DNA from 3 places in the Thermaerobacillus caldiproteolyticus genome. Region 1 is predicted to be linked to each of the others. Evidence: riboswitches for the same ligand, from Rfam matches in the RefSeq annotation. Region 1 holds a riboswitch; each other region holds the start of a gene.
What was found. Region 1 has a riboswitch for cobalamin ahead of metE (5-methyltetrahydropteroyltriglutamate--homocysteine S-methyltransferase). Riboswitches for the same ligand answer to the same signal wherever they lie in the genome.
Positions count from the first base shown of each region.

Region 2: it holds a riboswitch for cobalamin, as region 1 does, so the genes downstream of both, ISX45_RS00360 (ribonucleoside-diphosphate reductase subunit alpha) here and metE (5-methyltetrahydropteroyltriglutamate--homocysteine S-methyltransferase) in region 1, are expected to answer to the same signal.
Region 3: it holds a riboswitch for cobalamin, as region 1 does, so the genes downstream of both, ISX45_RS05595 ((2Fe-2S) ferredoxin domain-containing protein) here and metE (5-methyltetrahydropteroyltriglutamate--homocysteine S-methyltransferase) in region 1, are expected to answer to the same signal.

Region 1 is NZ_CP064060.1:1,605,553-1,612,947, reverse strand. It holds gene ISX45_RS07890 (hypothetical protein) at 1-102, shown strand, start outside; gene ISX45_RS07885 (acyl-CoA thioesterase) at 347-784, opposite strand; gene metE (5-methyltetrahydropteroyltriglutamate--homocysteine S-methyltransferase) at 804-3,092, opposite strand; cobalamin riboswitch at 3,247-3,447, opposite strand; gene ISX45_RS07875 (iron-hydroxamate ABC transporter substrate-binding protein) at 3,794-4,756, shown strand; gene ISX45_RS07870 (iron-hydroxamate ABC transporter substrate-binding protein) at 4,912-5,895, shown strand; gene ISX45_RS07865 (FecCD family ABC transporter permease) at 6,131-7,111, shown strand; gene ISX45_RS07860 (FecCD family ABC transporter permease) at 7,108-7,395, shown strand, end outside.
Region 2 is NZ_CP064060.1:64,122-71,516, forward strand. It holds gene ISX45_RS00355 (ribonucleotide-diphosphate reductase subunit beta) at 1-998, opposite strand, end outside; gene ISX45_RS00360 (ribonucleoside-diphosphate reductase subunit alpha) at 1,019-3,304, opposite strand; cobalamin riboswitch at 3,429-3,625, opposite strand; gene ISX45_RS00365 (hypothetical protein) at 3,758-4,252, opposite strand; gene ISX45_RS00370 (carbon starvation CstA family protein) at 4,574-6,652, shown strand; gene ISX45_RS00375 (YbdD/YjiX family protein) at 6,645-6,848, shown strand; gene panE (2-dehydropantoate 2-reductase) at 7,212-7,395, shown strand, end outside.
Region 3 is NZ_CP064060.1:1,130,792-1,138,186, forward strand. It holds gene ISX45_RS05570 (hypothetical protein) at 1-215, shown strand, start outside; gene ISX45_RS05575 (GNAT family N-acetyltransferase) at 659-1,189, shown strand; gene ISX45_RS05580 (tetratricopeptide repeat protein) at 1,149-1,622, shown strand; tRNA gene ISX45_RS05585 (tRNA-Gln) at 1,816-1,887, shown strand; gene rraA (ribonuclease E activity regulator RraA) at 1,998-2,480, shown strand; cobalamin riboswitch at 2,557-2,749, shown strand; gene ISX45_RS05595 ((2Fe-2S) ferredoxin domain-containing protein) at 2,892-3,272, shown strand; gene ISX45_RS05600 (energy-coupling factor ABC transporter permease) at 3,286-4,026, shown strand; gene ISX45_RS05605 (energy-coupling factor ABC transporter substrate-binding protein) at 4,030-4,314, shown strand; gene cbiQ (cobalt ECF transporter T component CbiQ) at 4,311-5,045, shown strand; gene ISX45_RS05615 (energy-coupling factor ABC transporter ATP-binding protein) at 5,046-5,852, shown strand; gene cobJ (precorrin-3B C(17)-methyltransferase) at 5,869-7,395, shown strand, end outside.

The DNA.
Region 1 (7,395 bases):
ATTGCGAAGGAATTAGGGATAAGGGAGTCACTGTTATTATCAGGAAAGCAAATAATCACATCGTTTACATCTGCACTTCTGCTTTCAATGTTGTTCGGGTGATGATCGAAAATACCTACTAGATGATGCTTTGACTTTTTGAACCAAAAGCCGGAGATGAAACAATGAGTGGAAAAGCAATAAATTGTTTCAAACATAATCCGGAGAACGTCATTGTTCGCAGTGGATCTCATGTTTTTAAGATTGCCCATCTTTTGGAAGAGGTATAAAGCAGCATGGACTTATGTTTGGCATATATTTGATTATAAAAACTGAGCTGTCTCATAGACAGCTCAAGTTTTCTTCTCTATTGTCTTTGCTTTTTGATGGATTCAATGAATGCTTTTTCTGTATCATTGACAACGACTTTTGGTACAGGGGTTGGTTTTCGATTTTGATCAATCGCAACCATTGTTAGAAAGCATGTTGTTGTTAAGTGATGTTCTCCAGTAAATAAGTCTTCTGTTTCTACTTTCACAAATACTTCCATAGATGTCCTTCCAGTGGAAAAGACAAATGCTTCTAGTTTCAAAATATCTCCTACTTTTGCCGATGAAATAAAGTCTACTTTGTCAATCGATGCGGTAACTACCGCCTTTCGGGCATGGCGCATTGCAGCGATTGCCGCAATCTCGTCAATATAAGCCAAAACGGTGCCGCCGAAAATGGTCCCTAAATGATTCGTGTTGGAAGGAAGGACGAGGCGTGTTTGAACCGTTCTGGACTGTTGAATAGGAACCCCCATTTCTTTTTCCCTCCATAATTTATTGAGAGACCGTTTTGGTTACGAGTTTTTGGCGGTATATCTTTGCTGCTTCGACCATTACTTTTAAAGCAGCTATTGCTTCCTCCGCATTTCGCGTTTTTAATCCGCAGTCAGGATTTACCCAGAACTGATGATGGTCTAGTACTTGCAATGCCCGTTCTATATTTTCGCCAACTTCTTCGATTGTTGGAATGCGTGGGCTGTGGATGTCATAGACACCTAAACCGATTTCTCTTTCATACCGATAAATTTCAAAGGAATGAACGAGTTCTCCGTGGCTTCGTGAAGATTCTATTGAGATGACATCCGCGTCAAGAGCGTCAATGGCCTCGATGATATCTTCAAACTGAGAATAGCACATATGTGTATGAATTTGTGTTTCGGGCTGAACGGAACAAGTCGCTAAGCGAAATGCCTCAACGGCTGCTTCTAAATATCGTGTCCGCTTAGAGCGCTTCAACGGTAACCCTTCGCGTAATGCTGGCTCATCGACTTGAATCATGCCGATTCCGTTCTTTTCTAACGCCAGAACTTCTTCGCGAATTGCCAGAGCGAGCTGACGAAGAACATGAAATCGATCTATGTCGTTTCGTACGAACGACCAGTTTAAAATCGTCACAGGTCCTGTCAACATTCCTTTGACAGGTTTATGAGTTAATGTTTGCGCATACGCTGTTTCATCTACCGTCATTGGCTTGTTAAAAGCGACATCTCCGAAAATAATCGGGGGTCTTACACAACGAGAGCCATATGATTGCACCCATCCATTTGTCGTGCAAGCGATCCCGGTTAGCTTTTCGCCAAAAAATTCAACCATATCCGTTCGTTCAAACTCTCCGTGCACCAACACGTCAATATCTAGTTTCTCTTGAATATGGATCCAATTTTTGATTTCTTTACGGATAAATGATTGGTAGTGTTCTTCTGTCCATTCGCCTTTTTTCCATTTCAGACGAGCTTGACGAATTTCTTTCGTTTGTGGAAAACTACCGATTGTGGTTGTCGGTAGTACGGGCAAATTCCAGCGCTTCTTGTGATCATGTTTCCGTTTGGAATAGTCGATTCGTTTTGTCGGATATGTTTCGATATTCGCCAGCGCTTCTTGGACGCTTTGTACATTCCGGGATGAGGACATGACAAATGATTGATAATGGCGATCGTAATGTCGAAAATCGTCAATTGTCCGATCTCCTTTTACATATTGAGTAAGTTCGTATACCTCATCCAACTTTTCATCAGCAAACGCAAGTGCTTCTTTCAGCAGTGGCGGCAATGATTGTTCATGTTGAACTGTAACAGGAACGTGCAATAAGCTGCATGATGGCTGAATGATTAGGCGATCTACATCAATATAATGAGCGAGGTGATCGATGAAGTTTGCTTTTGCTTCAAGCGATGACTTCCATACATTTCGTCCATCAATGATTCCGGCAGCAAGAACTTTATCATCCGGGAACCCCCATTTTCTCATATGTGATACGTTTATGCCTTCGTCATGAACAAAATCTAAACCAATTCCGGCCACAGGCAATGATACGATTTCTTTATAATGAGAAATGCTTTCGTAATACGTTTGCAAAATAATGTGAAGAGAAGGAAGTGCCGCATGAAATGCATCGTATACGTCATGAAAGAAGCGAATGATCGTTTCATCTATATCCTGTACTAAAATCGGTTCGTCAATTTGAACCCATGATACTCCAGCCTCATACAATTCTTTTAACACTTGAATATAAATAGGAATTAAAGAAGACAGATGGGTTTTGAAATCGTTATGATCGTATTTTTTTGAAAGTAATAAAAATGTAATTGGACCTAACATAACTGGTTTTGTATCGATATTCAGTTCCTGTTTGGCTTCTTCGTAAAGATGCAACAGTCGGTTTTCTACCAAGATAGGAGTTGTGTTTTCAAGTTCAGGAACGATGTAATGATAGTTTGTGTTAAACCATTTCGTCATTTCCAATGCGCTTTGGTGTTTAGCTCCTCTGGCCATGGCGAAATATGTTTCCAATGAACCGCCGCTCATATGTTGGAATCTCGAAGGAATATATCCGAACATAAATGCCATATCAAGCATATGGTCGTACAATGAAAAATCACCAACAGGAATAAGATCAATTCCTTTTTTCATCTGTTTTTGTACATGACGAAGCCGAAGCCGCTTCATCGTGTCATACAATTCGGTTTCAGATATGGCTCCATTCCAAAATGATTCTAGTGTTTTTTTCCATTCACGGCGTTCACCAATTCGCGGATAACCAAGATTTGAACTAAAAACGGCCAATATGAGCACCTCCAAGTGAATTTATATCTCAACACAAATAAAAAATCCCTCTTTTCCGCAGTAAAGTAAGAGGGGTGAGAGATGACTAACTTGTGTTGAGATATGCAAAGTGCCCCAACATCATGATCCTCACTCCTCCCTATGACGCGTAGGTCGTAAGTGCATACAACAGGCAGGTCTCCTGACTTAGGATCATCGTTGGCTATCTCCTTCCCATTTCATACAAGAAACAGTGGATGATGATAGACAACTCCCCATTACAGTGGCGCGACCGTGTTGGATTTTCACCAAACTTCCCTTTTAAGCGACATAGAAGGGATTCCGACTATGTCACACCTGTTGCGTGAACTTGAACTATATGAAATTGATTTATGAAATTCAGAATAAGTGATTTTTTCTGTTTTTTCAACAAAAATTTTGTTTCAGCATTTTTCTTAAGCGGGACATTATTTCTAATCAAGGAATCAGCTCATGTTCTTTTCGGAATTGTAAATTGCTCAAGTACAGTAAATTGAATTTATCTTCTACAATCAAATGCATCTATATGCTGAGTCTAATGTTATTTAAGGATATAAAAAACTTTATTCAACAGGGGAGGGAGAGTTGAATGGATATAAAATTTTTAATTGACAAGTTTAATGATAATGATTATCATTATTTATGGTTTTGATAATTAATTTCATTTATAAAGGGGGGATAATTTGAAAAAGAGATTGTTGCTAGTATGTTCTCTCCTGCTCCTTTTGTTAATGGGAGCATGCGGTAATCAAGGGGGGCAAACTGCGTCTGGACACGAAAAACAGGCGAAGACAGAAGAAAAAGAAACAAGAACATATAAAATGGTGAATGGAAAAGAAGTTGAAATTCCCAAAAATCCAAAGAGAATTGTAACGGACTTATATTTAGGTGAAATTTTAGCTCTTGGAAAAAAACCTGTTGGGGCAACTGATTATGAGTTAAAAAACCCATTTCTTACAAAAGATCAGCTTTCTGGAATTAAAGATATTGGGACTCCTATTTCACTTGAAAAAGTTACAGAACTTAATCCAGATCTCATCATTACTTCAGATTCCGAAATATACGATAAGTTATCAAAAATTGCTCCAACAGTTCTCATTCCTTATGGTACATATAACAATGATGTTCGCGAAGATATAAGAGCATTTGGAAATCTTTTGGGCAAGAAAAAGGAAGCAGAGGAATGGATCAAGAGATTTGAGAAAAAAGCTGAAAAAGCTCGGGAAAAAATAGCAGGGGTCATTGGTAAAGATGAGACAGTAGGTATTTATGAATTGCATTCAAAAGATTTTTATGTGTTAGGTGCCAACTGGGGAAGAGGTGGACAAGTTCTCTATAATGCTCTTCAGCTGAATCCACCGAAAAAGGTTAAAGAAATGGTTAAAAAGGGAACACCGCCTAAGCAGATTTCGTTAGAAGTATTACCTGAATATGCTGCGGATCATATGTTTTTTACGGTATATGATACAGAGGATAGTGTAATCAATGAGATGAAGAACAGTCCCATCTTTAAAAATCTCGATGCTGTAAAAAACGGTCATTTCTATGAAATGGATTTAGACAAGATGTATTATTATGATCCTATTGCTATTGAAGGCCAAATCGATATTATCGTAGATACGCTGTTATCTCATAGCCAGAAATAATTCGAACTATAGTATTTTCAAAAGTAGACATAATATCCATGGCTGGACAAAGTTATATAACCAGCTGTGGAGAAAGTAGAAAATGAATGGACTTGTCAAGGAGTTTTTATTTACAATAAATAATATCAATATAATTGTGATAGGAGATGAAGCAAGTGTTCAAAAAGAAAAGATTTTTGTTTGCAGGGGTCATGTTACTTATTTTTCTCATTATGCTTGGCGCATGCGGAAACCAAGAGGGAAACAATGAGGCTGAAAAGGAAAAACAGACAAAGACAGAAGAAGCAACAACTCAAACATTTAAAATGGCGAATGGAAAGGAAGTAAAGATTCCTACTCATCCGAAACGTGTCGTTATGCCGTATGAATTTTTAGGGAATGCACTAGCGCTCGGAGTAAAACCGATTGCGGTTACAAATCCGTTGCTGAAAAATCCTTATATTACAGAAGATCAAATGAAGGGAATTGAAAATGTCGGAAATCCAATTTCGCTTGAGAAAGTAGCGGAATTAAAGCCTGATTTAATTATTGTCTATTTAGATGATCAATATGAACAGCTATCAAAAATTGCGCCAACTGTCGTGATTCCGTTTGGACATTACAAAGGCATTCAGGAAGAAATGCGTGTGTTTGGAGATGTTCTTGGAAAGAAAGAGAAAGCAGAAAATTGGATCAAACAGTTTGATAAAAAAGCGGCTGCCGCTCGTGAAAAGTTACATGGAGTTATTGGAAAAAATGAAACAGTTGGTATTTATGAATTATCAGGAAAAGATTTTGTTGTGTTTGGCTCAAATTTTGGACGAGCAGGACAAATCATCTATAATGCGTTACAATTAACTCCACCGGAAAAGACGAAAAAAGAAGTTATCGAAGGTCCACAACAATGGAAAACGATTTCTCTAGAAGCATTGCCTTCTTATGAAGCCGATCATATGTTTTGGACAGTATATCGGACAGAGGGAACGGATCAAATCGAAAAAGAAATGAAAAATAGTGCGATCTGGAAAAATTTAAAAGCTGTCAAAAATAATCACTTATACAAGATGAAACTTGAAGATGTATGGTTCACCGACGCTATTTCGCTGGAACATCAGCTTGATCTTGTCGTAGACACATTGCTTTCCCATAATAAAAAATAGTACAGTATGACATATATGAAACCAACAAGCTTTTCTGCTAATCATTCCGAATGAAGCCGGACAAATGAATTTTGTCCGCTATGGTCAGCATGCTTTCATTCGGGTCGGCAAGAAAAATCTTGCCGACCATAGCAGAAAAGCGTTCTTCTTTTTGCACTTATTATAGATGAAGAGAAAATAGGTGGAAATCATGAAAAACGATACAGTAAATCAGCATTCGCGGACGTGGGTCGCGATGATGGTGCTCGTCGTTGGAGTTTTGGCTATCGTTTTTGGAATCGCATTATCCATTTCCGTCGGTGCTGCCAATATTCATCTTTCGACGGTATGGGAAGCGATTGTTCATTATAATTCGAATCAGACGGAACATGCGATTATTCGAGATTTGCGTCTGCCACGGGCACTTGCGGATGTTTTAGTAGGTGCTAGCTTTGCGGTGGCGGGTGCGATCATGCAAGGGATGACGCGAAATCCGCTTGCTGATGCCGGACTTTTAGGTTTAAATGCTGGGTCCGCATTGATGGTAGCAGTTTGTTTTGCGTTTTTACCAGGATTATCCTATAATTCTTTGATTCTATTTTCCTTCTTAGGAACAGCTGTTGCGGCAGGACTTGTATACGGGATTAGTTCGCTTGCCCGGGGTGGCTTAACGCCGGTTCGTCTTGTGTTAGCGGGAGCAGCAGTTAGTGCATTGTTAACGGCGCTGAGCGAAGGAATTGCGATTCATTTTCAGTTAAGTCAAGAGTTAGCATTTTGGTATGCAGGCGGAGTGGCTGGTGTGAAATGGAGCCAATTGAAAGTGATGACCCCGTGGCTTGTCATTGCCTTAGTTGGAGCATTGCTTTTATCGCGTTCGATTACGCTCTTAAGCCTAGGAGATGAAGTAGCGACAGGATTGGGACAAAAAACGGTCTTGGTAAAAATGGTCGGTACAATCATTGTGCTTCTCTTAGCAGGAGTGTCTGTATCTGCGGTCGGACCGATTGGTTTTGTCGGACTTGTCGTTCCGCACTTTGCACGATTTTTCGTTGGCGTGGATTATCGCTGGATTATTCCTTGTTCGGCCGTAATCGGAGGAGGATTCATGATTATTGCTGATATTGGTGCAAGAATGATCAATCCTCCTTATGAAACACCAATTGGTGTGTTATTTGCGCTTATTGGTGTTCCGTTCTTCCTCTACGTGGCCCGAAAAGGAAGGAGGGAAATTTCATGAATGGAGTGGAGCGGCGAAAGAATCTTCAGCGTTTTTCCATACTTGCTACTTTTTCTGTTCTGATTCTTATTGTGTTTGTGATAAGTATGAACACAGGTTTCAGTCGGCTATCCCCGCTTGAAGTGTTTCAAACGCTGTTTGGAATGGGAAATGAAAAGCAACAGTTGATTTTGTTTGAATTTCGTTTGCCTCGTATTGTGATTTCCCTTCTTGCCGGAGCAGGATTGGCCGTATCGGGGTGCATTATGCAGGGCATTTCCCGCAATGCTTTAGCGGATCCGAGT
Region 2 (7,395 bases), 1.5 Mb from region 1:
TGTCGTGATTTTTGTTCAAAGAAGTCCGATTTTCCGAGATCGACTTCTTCGTATGCTTTAATCCAGCGAAGAGGGTTTGTCCGATAACCCTCAAACGGGCGTTCAAAGCCTAGCTGATGGCAGCGGACATTGGCATAAAACTTAATGTAGGCGCTCAAGTCTTCCATGTTAATGCCGTCGATTTTATTGCCAATAATATAGTTGGCCCATTCGATTTCTAGCTCGGCTGCTTTCATGAAGGTTTGCTGAACGAATGCAGCGAGTTCGGGTGTGTTGTATTCAGGATATTCGCTGAGCACTTCTTTGAAAATCTTTGCGAATAAGTCGACATGAATGTGCTCATCGCGGTTAATGTAATTAATCATTGTGCTTGTGGCGACCATTTTTTGGTTGCGCGCTAAGTTGTAAAAGAAGGCAAATCCTGAATAGAAAAACAATCCTTCCAAAATGACGTCATAGACAATCGATTTTAATAAAGTTTCCACATTTGGATGTTCGGCAAATTCTTTGTATCCGTTTGTGACAAAGTCGTTTCGCTTTCGCAAAATCGGTTCGTTTCTCCAAAACTCAAACACTTCATCCTGCTTGCTTTTTGTTACAAGACTCGAAAGAACATATGAGTACGAGTGATTGTGAATAACTTCTTGTTGGGCAAGCATAATCATGAGCGCATTAATGCTAGAGTCGGTAATGTAATCGGCGACCCTGCCGGCGTAATCGGTTTGAATGCTGTCAAGAAGCGCTAGCAGCCCGATAATTTTTAAAAATGCATCTTTTTCATCGTCGGTTAAGAGCGGAAATTGTTTAACGTCTTGGGACATATTAATTTCAAACGGCGTCCAAAAGTTAGCTAGCATCCGTTTATATTTGGCAAATGCCCACGGATAGGCAATGTCGTCCCAATTCAGGACATTCGAGCTTTTTCCGTTGATAATTCGCGTTGAGCGGTTTGGCGCTTCCGGATCCATAATCACTCGTTTTGTTAATGTATGTGTCACAACAAATTCCCCCTCTATTATTAACTTGCGCATGACTCACATTCATCGATCGTGCTGGAAGTTGAGCGCACATAATACGTTGTTTTGAGTCCGAGTTTCCAAGCGGTGAGATGAATGTCAAGAAGCTCTTTTGCTTTAATGGTGTTCATGACGTAAATGTTAAAGGAAATCGCTTGGTCGATATGGCGCTGACGGGCAGCATTTTGCTTGATGCTCCAGCGTTGGTCAATGTGATAGGCAGATTTATAGTACCAAGTCGTTTCTGAGTTTAGATCCGGTACCGTAACCGGAATTTTGTAATCTTTCTTTTCTTCAGCATATACTTTTAAAAAGATTGGATCGATGCTGGCAGTACTTCCGGCAATAATCGATGTTGACGCATTCGGAGCGATCGCCATTAAATATCCGTTACGAATGCCGTTCATTTTCACTTGTTCTTTTAGAGTGTCCCAATCAAGGCTTGATGAGCGATCGTATCCTCGTTTGGCAAAATAAGCGCCTGTTTGCCAATCGGAACCTTCAAAAGCTGGATAACTTCCTTTTTCTTTTGCGAGTTCCATGCTTGCTTGAATCGTTAAGTAGGCAATTTTTTCGTATAGCTTGTCTGCATAGTCAACCGCTTCTTCCGATTCCCAGCGAATGCCTTTTAATGCGAGCAAATGATGCCAACCGAACGTTCCAAGTCCGACAGCGCGGTATTTTTGATTGGTCAACTGTGCTTGTAAAACAGGAATGTTATTTAAGTCAATGACATTGTCGAGCATGCGTATTTGAATCGGAATCAGCCGTTCTAATACATTATCGGTCACCGCACGTGCAAGATTGATGGATGATAAATTGCAGACGACAAAATCGCCCGGTGTTTTTTCGATAATAATTTTTCCGTCTTTTGTATATTGTTGCTCGACGATGGTCGGACTTTGGTTTTGCGCGATTTCTGTACAAAGGTTGCTGCAATAAATCATACCGAGATGAGCATTCGGGTTTTTTCGGTTGACTTCATCGCGGTAAAACATGAACGGCGTTCCGGATTCAAGCTGGCTGCGCATAATCCCTTTCATAATTTCAATTGCTGGCACTTTTTCTTTGGACAAGTTCGGTTCATGAACGCATTGCCAATATTTTTCGCGGAAGCTGCCGCTGCCTTTTTCCTCGTCATAAAAGTCTTCCAAACTAAATCCCATCACTTTGCGTACTTCATGCGGATCAAACAAATACCAATCACCGCGCTTCTCGACCTGTTCCATAAACAAGTCAGGAATACAAACGCCGGTAAATAAATCATGCGTTCTCATTCGCTCATCGCCGTTATTTAATTTGGCGTCTAAAAAGGCGAAAATATCTTTATGCCAGACGTCTAAATAAACGGAGATGGCTCCTTTTCGCTGCCCTAATTGGTCGACGCTGACAGCGGTGTTATTTAATTGTTTCATCCATGGAATGACCCCTGATGAAACGCCTTTAAAGCCTTTGATGTCGCTGCCGCGGCTACGAATTTTACCAAGATAGACGCCAATTCCGCCGCCTGATTTAGAGAGATTGGCAATATCGGTGTTGCTGTCGTAAATTCCTTGTAAGCTATCGTCTACTGTGTCTACAAAGCAACTCGATAATTGTCCGTAGCTTTTTCCGGCATTGGCAAGAGTAGGCGTGGCAACGGTCATGTATAAATGGCTTAATGCCCAATACGCTTCCTTGATTAAATCGAAACGGAGTTGCTTTGGTTCTTGGGACATTAATGTCATCGCAATGATTAAAAATCGCTCTTGTGGCAGTTCATATAAGTTTCGATCAAAGTCACGCGCAAGATAGCGATCCGCAAGCGTGCGAATGCCAATGTACGTGAATAGCTTGTCTTTTTCCGGGTCAATCAGTTTGGAAAGTTCGATGATTTCGTCTTTTGAATAATTGTCGAGAAGAGATGGACTGTAAACGCCTTTCGAAACGAGCGTCGTAATCAAATGATAAAGACAACCATAACGCTCGTTTGCGTCATATCCACGGTTTTTTGCTGCTTCTTTGTACAAACGCTTCAAATACATTCGTGCACAAACAAACGTCCAATCCGGCTCTTCCTCGTTAATATAAGACAGCCCTTCAAGAATAAGCAAATGAGCGATTTGTTCAGACGAAAGGCGGTCTCTACTTTCAATCGCTTGAATGATTCGATTGACATATTCGTCTGTCTGTAAGTGCGGAAAATCTTTGGTTACGTCATGGATAAAAGAAATCAGTCTTTCGCGCGAAAACGGTTCTGTTTGTCCTGTTTCCGTCGTGATTATTGTTGTTTTCGTATGTAAGCTCATTGTTTCTCCTCCTCATCCCAATAAAAAAATCCACTCAAGTTTGAGTGGATGAAACGATAGCGTAAAAAGGGTACGAAAAGCCCTTCTTAAACCATCGTTTCATCTTCTCAATCCCCGAAGAATGTGAAACGTAACAAGCAAGGCAGGTCTCCTGACTCGTGTTTCTTCCTACTTTGGATCCTTCCCGTATACGCGCCGCAGGAGCCTTCGTATACAGTGGAATTTCCATTTCGTCCACACATACAGTTGCGGGGACAGTTCTGGATTCGCACCAGATTCCCTATTAAGTCCATTCGGACACCATTGCTTGCGGTTTTTGATCGAAAACTATATGTAGTTTATTTTTCGGGTGACCAACACAATATATTGTGTTGGTGTAGGTGCTGGTACCATCATATAATAAATCAATGGAAATTTCAACTATGTTTTTTTGTTCTTCTGATAGGATACGTGTTATCCGAGAGGAAGGGAAAGATGTTCTTGTTTTTTATTTGATAACCTATCTAATTTTGTGAGCAACGATTTAAGAGAAAATCCGATAATGGCACCGGGAATGACCGATAACATCGGCAGCCAAATCGGACCGAAAAATATACCGAAAATGGTTATGTGAGGTGAATACATAAGTCCTACCGTGACAAAATAAGCGGCAAAAACAAATGGAAGAGAGGAATACATAGATTTTCCCCCACCTGCATCTTTGTAGGCGTCCCACATAGCGAAAAAGTATAAACAAGGATAGAACATTAGCCATTGATAGTCGATAACTTTGGCTGCCTCGACGTTTTTCCCTAAAAAACTTAATTGAATTGCTTCGTTAAATCCAGATTGCATGTTAATGAGAAATTCTAAGAGGATAAACACTGAGCCTTTAAAGTATTTTTTGTTAAGGAATTGCCCAAATCCTGGTAAAGCAATGCTCCATAATAATTGTTCAATCGCTTTCACGTTCTTTAACCCTTTACTTGTAATTTTGTTTGGTTGAGAAGACATTTGACTGAAAAAGGTGATCGTTCCCTTGGTTTTATATGGACACCTTCGTTTTGGGTATAAAAAAAGTTATTTCAATTACATTTTTTGCAAAAAGATGTATTTTATGCTTTTTTAAAATAGTAAAAAGTCTAAAGCGGATACTAGCTTAACGAATGTACGGCAACGTTAACGGACAGATTGGCCGAATTTTCATATGGAAGTTTGGGAAATATTCTTCCAATTTTTCAGAATAATTAGTATAATGAGATTTGAAGAGACACAAAGGGGGAAACAAGCGTGAGAGGAATCAAATCAATTCTACTTTGGGGGCTGATTTCTGTCCTTGGGGCAGCTGGATTTGCCGTTTTAGCGTTACAACGCGGGGAGACGGTCAACGCCATTTGGCTGATTGTAGCTGCTGTATGCGTGTATGCAGTGTCATATCGTTTTTACAGCAAATTTATTGCTCAAAAAGTGTTTCAACTTGATGACAATCGGAAAACACCTGCGGAAGTGTTTAACGATGGAAAGGATTATGTACCGACGAATAAGTGGGTATTATTCGGACACCACTTTGCAGCGATTGCCGGGGCTGGTCCGCTTGTCGGTCCAATTTTAGCATCGCAAATGGGATATTTGCCGGGAACGCTTTGGATTATTGTCGGGGTTGTTTTAGCTGGAGCAGTACAAGATTTCATTATTTTGTTTGCGTCGATGCGCCGTGATGGAAAATCACTTGGCGAAATGATTAAAGAAGAGATAGGACCGGTTACGGGCTTTATCGCACTGCTTGGGATTTTAGGAATCATGATTATTTTATTGGCGGTATTAGCGCTCGTTGTTGTGAAAGCGCTTGTAGGAAGCCCGTGGGGAATGTTTACAATTGCGGCAACGATTCCAATTGCCATTTTTATGGGCATTTACATGCGCTATATTCGTCCGGGACGGGTAGCCGAAGCTTCCTTGATCGGATTTGTGCTATTAATCGCGTCGCTTGTTGCCGGTCAGCATGTAGCGGAACATCCAACATTAGCGAATATGTTTACTTTTAAAGGTGAAACGATTGCGCTGTTAATGATCGCTTATGGGTTTGTTGCTTCAGCGTTGCCAGTATGGTTATTGCTTGCACCGCGTGATTATTTAAGTACATTCTTAAAAATTGGAACGATTGTCGGTTTGGCGTTAGGAATTCTTGTTGTTGCACCGGACTTGCAAATGCCAGCGCTTACAAAATTCATCGATGGTACTGGACCTGTTTTCGCGGGTGATTTGTTCCCATTCTTATTTATTACGATCGCATGCGGAGCGGTTTCGGGATTCCATGCGCTCGTTTCATCCGGAACGACACCTAAAATGATCGAGCTTGAAAGCCATGCCCGTCCGATTGGATATGGGGCGATGTTGATGGAATCTTTTGTAGCGGTAATGGCACTAATCGCTGCATGCGTGTTGACGCCGGGAGTCTATTTTGCAATCAACAGCCCTGCAGCGGCGATCGGCCAAGATGTTGTGCAAGCAGCACAAACGGTGTCGTCATGGGGATTTACTGTCACTCCAGACGTTTTACAAGAGCTTGCTAAGGATGTCGGCGAACAAACGATATTGTCTCGTACAGGAGGAGCACCTACGCTAGCCATTGGCATGGCGGTAATTTTATCAAAAATCATTGGCGGTAAAACGTTAATGGCGTTTTGGTATCATTTTGCGATTTTGTTCGAAGCGTTGTTTATTTTAACTACTATCGATGCAGGGACGCGCGTAGGACGTTTTATGATTCAAGATATTCTTGGACATTTCTATAAGCCGCTTGCGAAAACCGATTCTTTACTAGCAAATATTATTGCGACTACGTTATGCGTATTGGGTTGGGGATATTTCTTGTATCAAGGAGTTATTGATCCACTTGGGGGTATCAATACATTATGGCCGCTCTTTGGCATTGCGAACCAAATGCTAGCGGGAATTGCCCTCTTATTAGGGACAACCATTTTATTTAAAATGGGCAAAAAGGCGTACGTGTGGGTAACATTAATCCCGACGACGTGGATTTTAGTGGTTACCATGACGGCTGGATTCCAAAAATTATTTCACGGTGATCCAAAGATTGGATTTTTGGCCCATGCGAACGAATTTAAAAAATCCTTAAGTCAGGGGAAAATTTTGGCGCCAGCAACGAATGAAGCACAGATGAATCAAATTATTATGAACGATTATATCGATGCTACGCTTTGTGCGATTTTCATGCTTGTTGTTATTGCGATGCTCATTTCGTCTTTGAATATATGGATGAAAGTAATAAGAAACAAACATGCATCATTAAAAGAGTCACCTTATATTCCAAGAGATGCAGGAGATGAGGTTAAGCATTATGCGTAAGTTTTTTCAAAAGGTTCTAGCCTATCGGAAACAATTTCTTGATTTGCTTGTTGGTGTACCGAATTACGAGAAATATGTCGAGCATATGAAGACACATCATCCAGGAGAGCCGATTAAGTCACGAAAAGAGTTTTTTTGCGAAGCACAAGAGGCGAGATATAACGGCAAAGGTGGGAAAGTATCGCGTTGTTGTTAAAGAAAGGGGACTGTTTGTTTCCCTTTCTTTTTCCTTAATGAGGATGTGATTTTTTGATGTTTGCTGCTATTTCGTTAGCGAGCTCATGGCCAATGATATTTTTTGGATTTTGTAATTCTGCCTTTGTTTAAAGATAAGAAGTGAAAATTTTCCTATCTTCAGCGCCCAATCGCTCAGGGCAAAGAAGAAACATTTGCACATCGTGAGAGCCAAGATGGCGGTATTTCGCCGCTGGCCTACAGGGCGTGGGCAGTTTTTCGGCGAAACCGAGATTTTGTTTTGCTTTGTCATTAGTTTGCATTCATCCATTTGTATTACTGTTGGTATGTGTAGCTTATGTCATTGCATAAGGGGGAATTAGTGATGCGAATACTAGTCGTTGGTGCCGGGGCAGTTGGTGGATATTTCGGTGGTCGATTGTTAGAAAAAGGGGTTGATGTCACATTTCTTGTACGTGAGAGAAGAAAGAAACAACTGCAAGAACGGGGGTTAGTCATTCAAAGCGTTCATGGGACTGCTGTGCTGAAGCCGACAACGCTCGTAACAG
Region 3 (7,395 bases), 470 kb from region 1:
GTTTACGAGCATGGCGATACGGGGGCTCTGGGAATCTGCTCGCTTACGAAACCGCTGCCGCTTACAAATCCGATATCGATGAGTTGGGGAAAGGAAAACTGGTGGCGGTAGAAGAGTTAGAGAAGCACCATCTTAGCCCGTACGTGGCCGTCATTTGTGCTATTAGTTTTGTCATGTTTGCTGATTATTTGGAGAGACGTTTACAAAAACAGTAATATCGCCGATATATACGCTGTTTCCTAAATTTAACTGATTTTTGAAGCGTCTTTCTTCTCGAAGGCCTAGTTTTTTATCGGCATGAATCGCTCGTCCGTTTGTTGTCGTAATGGTAAGGGGGTCCATTCGATCATTTGTTGCAGTAAATTTCTTGAATGCTAATACCAAACGAGGCGATGCGGCAGAGCCGTTGTTTCTTTTTACGCTGAATTTAGTAGGCGGAGAACGATTTCATTCTCTTCGGCTACTAAAATGTGGTTCCCTGATTTGCGCATATCTAGGATGCATGGTTGTTCACGCTCGACGGTCATTTAACGTGCGTCTGAAGATTGGTTCCTAATATCGTTTTCGTGTGTGCCAATATCCCTGCAGTGTCTTTTGGAACGGAAAGGGATGATTCTTTTTTGATATTAGAAAAAAATTGAGTGAAAGGAAGATTGACATGCAGATTCGTCATGTATCTCCTCATGATTACAACGATATTATTAGTGTGTTAAATGACTGGTGGGGCGGGAGACAAATGGTTGACATGCTGCCAAAGCTCTTTTTCATTCACTTTCAAAACACTAGTTTTGTTGCCATCGAGCAAGAACAAATTATAGGCTTTTTGATTGGTTTTGTTTCCCAAACATATCCAGAGGAAGCGTATATTCATTTTGTTGGAGTTCATCCGGATTACCGGAAGAGAAAAATTGCTTCAAGGTTGTATGAGCGGTTTTTCGAAACAGTAAAAGAAAAAGGTTGCCGGCTTGTACGTTGTGTTACTTCACCTGTCAATCGTACATCAATCGCTTTTCACTCTCGCATGGGGTTTGACATTGAAAAGGGAGATCAGGAAATCGAAGGAGTTTCTGTATTCACGAATTATGATGGCAGGGGAGGCCATCGAGTGCTATTCGTCAAACATTTACAGGATGGGGGAAGAAACGGGGATGAGCGTTCCGTTAGCGCTGGCTATCAAGCTGCGAAATGAAGGGCATTTAGAACAATCAAGAGAACTTCTTTTAGATTTGGTCAAACGTTATCCGAATGATGGTGAAATTCATTTTTATTGCGGGCAAGTACATGATTCGATGGGATTGGAAAAAGAAGCGGTTGAATTTTATGAAAAAGCGGTTCGTTTAGGACTGAAAGAAGAAAGTTTAAAAGATGCATTTGTTTGTTTAGGAAGCACTTATCGCGTTTTGGGTAAGTATGACGAATCATTGGAAGTTTTAACAAAAGCACAGCAACAGTTTCCCGATTATAGGCCGATCCAAATATTTTTAGCATTAACATTATATAGTCTGAAACGATATTCAGAATCGATGGAAATTGTGTTAAAAAATCTAATCGATACGACTGATGATGAAGAATTGCATAGTTACCAGAGAGCTCTAAAGTATTATGCCGACCATTTAGAGTGATAAAGGGCGTGGACTTTTTGTATAATTTGTTGAAGACAGGGCATAACTATCAATGAACAGACAAAAAAGGTATACCGAAGTGCAAATTCATGTCAACTGATTTCCCAAATTCCCTTACAGAAATTATTGAAATTGTCCTGCGGTGTCAGCTCACGTAGTACAGTCAAAGAAGTAACTCATGAAGTTAATTCATTGGGCTATAGCCAAGCGGTAAGGCAACGGACTTTGACTCCGTGATGCGCTGGTTCGAATCCAGCTAGCCCAGTTCCTATAAAGGCAAGCGAATGGCGCTTGGCCTTTTTCTTTTGTTTGGAAGGATTTTTGACAAAAGTGTCAAATGATATAAAAAACGGACATACAGGGAAGGGGATTGGTGTGAAAACAGCGGATTTATGCGACCAATTTTTCGAACAACTTCAAGTTTGTCAATTATCGCTACATTCTTACGGGGGGAAAAAGGAATTTTCTGGACCGATTGCCACTGTTGATGTATTCGAGGATAATGTGCTTGTGCGTCAAGCACTTGAAACGATTCCGAAAGGATCTGTCCTCGTTGTCGATGGAAAAGGATCACGAAGCTGCGCGTTATTGGGGGATCGGCTTGCGCAAATCGCCTGCGATCGCGGGCTGGCAGGTGTCATCATTCATGGCTGCATTCGCGACTCGGCTGAAATAGCGAAGATGCCGCTTGGGGTCATGGCTATCGGCACCTGTCCGGTGAAAAGCAAAAAAGAAGGAAAAGGAATGCGTGATGTTGTGCTCGAATTTGGCGGTGTGCGCTGGGAGCCGGGCGCTTATGTGTATGCCGACAGCGATGGGATCGTCATTTCGCAAACGAAGCTTTCTGAAGCAGAATGATGAAAAAAGTTGTTGACGTTTTTCGAAAATTTATAATACTATGGATAAGGAAGCTTGTTCCATTGAAAACTGAATGACTCGTCAAAGCAAGTAAGGTGCCTTTCTCATAAAGGGATAGGCTTAAAAGGGAAGCACGGTGAAAAGCCGTCACGGTACCCGCCACTGTGATGGGGAGTTTCATTGCATCATGTCACTGAAAGCAATTTTCGGGAAGACGCAATGAAATGAAGATCCTAAGTCAGGAGACCTGCCTTATTTGTTCAGACGGATACCTACGGGATTATAGGTAGACGTGCTGGGAAAAGTGTGCCTTTATATCGGTTTTTAACGGCTGGCTTATTATATGCATTTTTTCTGCACCTCTACGTATAGAGGTGCTTTTTTATTTGGACGAAAAAGGAGAGGAAAAAAGTGGCGACATGGAATTTAATCGGAATGAAACATCACGTTCTTATTTGCAATGGAGGCAGTTGTATGCGAAAAGGGGGTGAGGAAGTGACAACAGCGATTCGCTCGGAAATTGAGCGTTTGGGATTGGACAGCGAAGTACATACATCTCGAACACGCTGCAACGGCCGGTGTGAAGATGCCTGTGTTGTCATCGTCTACCCTGAAGGAGTATGGTACAAAGCCATGAACGCGGAAAAGGGAAGAGAACTTGTGCAAAAACATTTGCGAGATGGTCAGCTGTTAGAAGAGGTGATGACATATCGATATGATGCGAAAAACGGGTTGACGATGTCAGAGAAATCGACTGCCCCCATTGGTGTTTTGAAAGTTTCTAGAAAGTAGAAAGGTGAGAAAAATGAATAAATGGAAATTAGCACTTTTGGTATGTTGTTTGAGCATTTATTTTACATTTAGCAGCTCCACATCTACGTTTGCAATGCATATCATGGAGGGATTTTTACCGGTTAAGTGGGTTATTTTTTGGTGGATCATTTTTTTACCTTTTTTTATTTTAGGACTGCGTTCTTTATTGCGTGTGACGCGTAAAAATCCTGAATTGAAGTTGCTCATGGCTCTGTCCGGAGCATTCACCTTTGTTCTTTCGGCATTAAAAATTCCGTCTGTGACGGGAAGCAGTTCTCATCCAACAGGAGTTGGGTTAGGTGCTGTTTTGTTCGGTCCGCTTGCGATGACGGTAATGGGGAGCATTGTTTTACTGTTTCAGGCGCTGTTACTTGCTCATGGTGGGCTGACGACACTAGGTGCAAACGCTGTTTCTATGGCAGTTGTTGGTCCGTTGGTGGCTTACGGAATTTATTGCTTTGGTATGAAGACTAGTATTTCTCAACGTCTTATCATTTTCTTGGCTGCCTTTTTTTCTGATTTGGCGACCTATGTTGTCACATCATTTCAATTAGCATTAGCCTTCCCTGATGCTACTGGCGGAATTAGCGCTTCGTTTTTAAAGTTTGTAGGTATTTTCGCTATCACTCAAATACCACTTGCACTTACAGAAGGACTGTTAACCGTGATTGTTTGGAATTTCCTTTGTACGTATAGCCGCCATGAATTAGAACAATTGCGTAAAGGGGTGTAAAAATTGAAACGAAATGTCTTCCTTCTCCTTCTCGCTGTCATTCTTGTTGCAGCACCATTATCGTTTATTCGCCATTCTGAGTTCGGTGGCACCGATGATAAGGCAGAAAAAGCTATTCAAGCGATTGATCCAAAATATAAACCTTGGTTTGAAACGATATTTGAGCCGCCTGGTGGAGAAATAGAAACGCTGTTATTTTCAGTACAAGCAGCAATTGGAGCAGGAGTGATCGGGTATATTATCGGCGTATATAAAGGACGTGCTGATCGAAGAGATGAAGCAAAATGATGAGCCGGTTTGATACAATTGCCTACAACAATCGATTACGAAAGGTACCTCCTGAACAAAAAGTTTTCTTTTCTTTTCTTCTGCTTTTTATCGTCATGTTAGGAAATCGTGACATGCAAACCGTTATTATCATTTGGCTGGCGGTATGGATTGTTTGGTATGCGCGTGTTTCATGGCAGGTGTATGTGAAAGCGTTATTGCTTGTTTTGACTTTTCTTTGTGTTAGTTTCCCCCTTCTTATTGTTTCGATCGATCATTCTTTTCATATTTCTGTGAACAGCAGCAATATCAGTTTAGTGATCACACTATGTTTTCGATCCATTGCAGCTTGGTCGTGCCTGTTTTTTCTTCTTGTAACAACACCGTTTACAGAGTTTCTTTATACGTTAAAGCGAATGAAAGTTCCATCAATTATCATTGAGCTGTTGTTTTTAACATACCGATTTGTTTTTGTTTTTGCCCGAGCAGCCGACGAACTTCATGTTGCTATGAAAGCGCGAAGTGGTGGAAATCATTGGCGTCATGCAGCGATGCTTATATTTCAACTTATACAAAAAACATGGCTATATTATGAAGCATTATCATTTGCTTTGCGTGCCCGCAGCTTTTCTGGCGAAATCACTTATGTGCAAAAAGAAGGGGACGTGTTATGTAAACGCTATTTATTCGAAGCGATTATCGGAGTGGTTATGATTGTACTATTGGGAGTAATAGGGGGAGAGCTGTTATAAATGTTGAAATTTCAGGATGTTTATTATACGTATCCAGACGGGCAATGTGTATTAAAAGGGTTGTCACTGCATGTTCCACTTGGGAAAAAGTGCGCCCTTATTGGTCATAACGGCTGTGGGAAAACAACGTTATTTTTACATGCGAATGGATTATTGATACCGGACAGTGGTGAAGTGTATTGGAAAGGAAAGAAAATCGACTATAAACAGAAGACATTGCAGAAATGGCGGCAAGAAGTTGGCATTGTATTTCAAAATCCTGAGCATCAGCTAATCGCTCCCACCATAACAGAAGAGCTGGCATTTGGCTTGCATAACTTGCGTGTAGAAAAAAGTGTAATAAATCAGCTCCTTCAAGAAACGATGGATGATTTTTCCTTACACAAATGGAGGGACAAGCCGATCCATCATTTAAGCCTAGGACAAAAAAAGTGGCTTTCGCTCGCTTCTGTCATGATTATGAAACCAAGTTTGTTAATATTAGATGAACCAACAGCGTACTTAGATCGCTTACAAGTGGAGCGTTTTATGGAAAAATTAAACGATATTCATCAAAAAGGGGTTACGGTGTTTATGGCGACGCACGATCTTGATCTCGTTTTCCAATGGGCAGATGTGGTGTTCGTTATGCACGATGGACAAATTGTGATGCAAGGGAAGCCGGAAGAAGTCTTTGTCCAAGGTGAAAGGCTAAAACAATTTCAAATTGGAGTTCCTTTGTTAGCGGCTGTATGGAACACCTTATTTCCTAATGAGCGTCGCATTCCGCGCAGCATAGAAGAAATAAAAGCAAGAATGAAAGTGTAAAAGAAAGGTGATAGAAATGAAAGGAAAGTTGTTAATCATTGGATTTGGTCCGGGAAGTGTGGATCACATGACAAAACGGGCGCGCGAAGGAATTGAAGAAAGTGACGTCATCATTGGCTATAAGACTTATGTTGAACTCGTATCGGATCTTATCACGGGAAAACAACTCATTAGCACCGGAATGACGGAGGAAGTAAGCCGTGCTCAGGAAGCAGTGAAATGGGCAGAGCGAGGTAAAAAAGTGGCGGTGATTTCCAGTGGGGACGCTGGTGTGTATGGAATGGCCGGACTTGTGTATGAAGTATTAATCGAGAAAGGATGGACGAAAGAAAGCGGCATTGAAGTGGAAGTGATTCCGGGAATTTCCGCGATCAACTCGTGTGCGTCTTTATTGGGAGCGCCGGTAATGCATGATGCATGTACGATTAGCTTAAGCGACCATTTAACTCCTTGGTCGCTCATTGAAAAGCGGATCGAAGCTGCAGCGGCTGCCAATTTTGTCATCGCTCTTTATAATCCGAAAAGCGGCAGAAGAACGCGACAAATCGCCGAAGCGCAGCGGATTTTATTACGCTATCGTTCGCCGCAAACACCTGTTGGTTTAGTGAAAAGTGCCTATCGCAAGCGCCAACAAATTGTCATTACTGATTTAGAACATATGCTTGAACACGAAATCGGGATGTTAACGACTGTCATTATCGGGAATTCATCGACATTTATCCATGACGGTTTCATGATTACTCCGCGTGGATATCAGCGAAAGTATACATTAAGTGCGCTCGAACAGCCATTAAAGCCGCATGAACGCCTACGGAAAGAAGCTGAGCCGTGGGCGTTGGACCAAAGTGAAGGAGCGCGTGCGCGAGATATTGCAGAACAAGCGTTACAAAAAATCGCTGCTCAAAACCACCAAGCAACGACTTTTGCCCCTTCAATTCTTGAAGTGGCTGTCAGTCCCGGAGTTGCCAATAAAACGTTTACTCCGAAGCAAATGATGGTGATGGCGGAAATTGTCGGCGAAGAAGGGACGATGATGTATACGCCAGACCATTATATGAAGCTAGAGATTCCCACTTCTGAGCCGGAAGAAGTCATTGCGAAGTTGAGAAGTGCTCAATTCATCGTCTTCCCTGTCGGCAATGTGTTGACATTAAAGGCGTGCGATTTTTGTGATGGAGAGAAAAAAGAAGCGATTCCGTATGCAGAAGAGTTGCAAAAACGAATTGGCGGAATATCGCTGCCAAAAGAAGTAAAGATCGGCTTTAATGGCTGCGGAATGGCTTGTTATGGTGCGGTTAGAGAGGATATTGGCATCGTATACCGAAAAGGAGCGTTTGATTTGTTTTTAGGTGGAAAGACGATAGGAAGAAACGCGCATCCAGGACGACTTGTTGCCGAGGGAGTTCCGCCTAGCGAAATCATCGATGTCGTTACCCGCGTTATCGAAGAATACAAGGAAAAAGGGCATCCAAATGAACGGTTCCATAAGTTTTTTCAGAGGGTGAAACAAGTGGGGGGATTCGAATACAAGGAAGACGAAAAG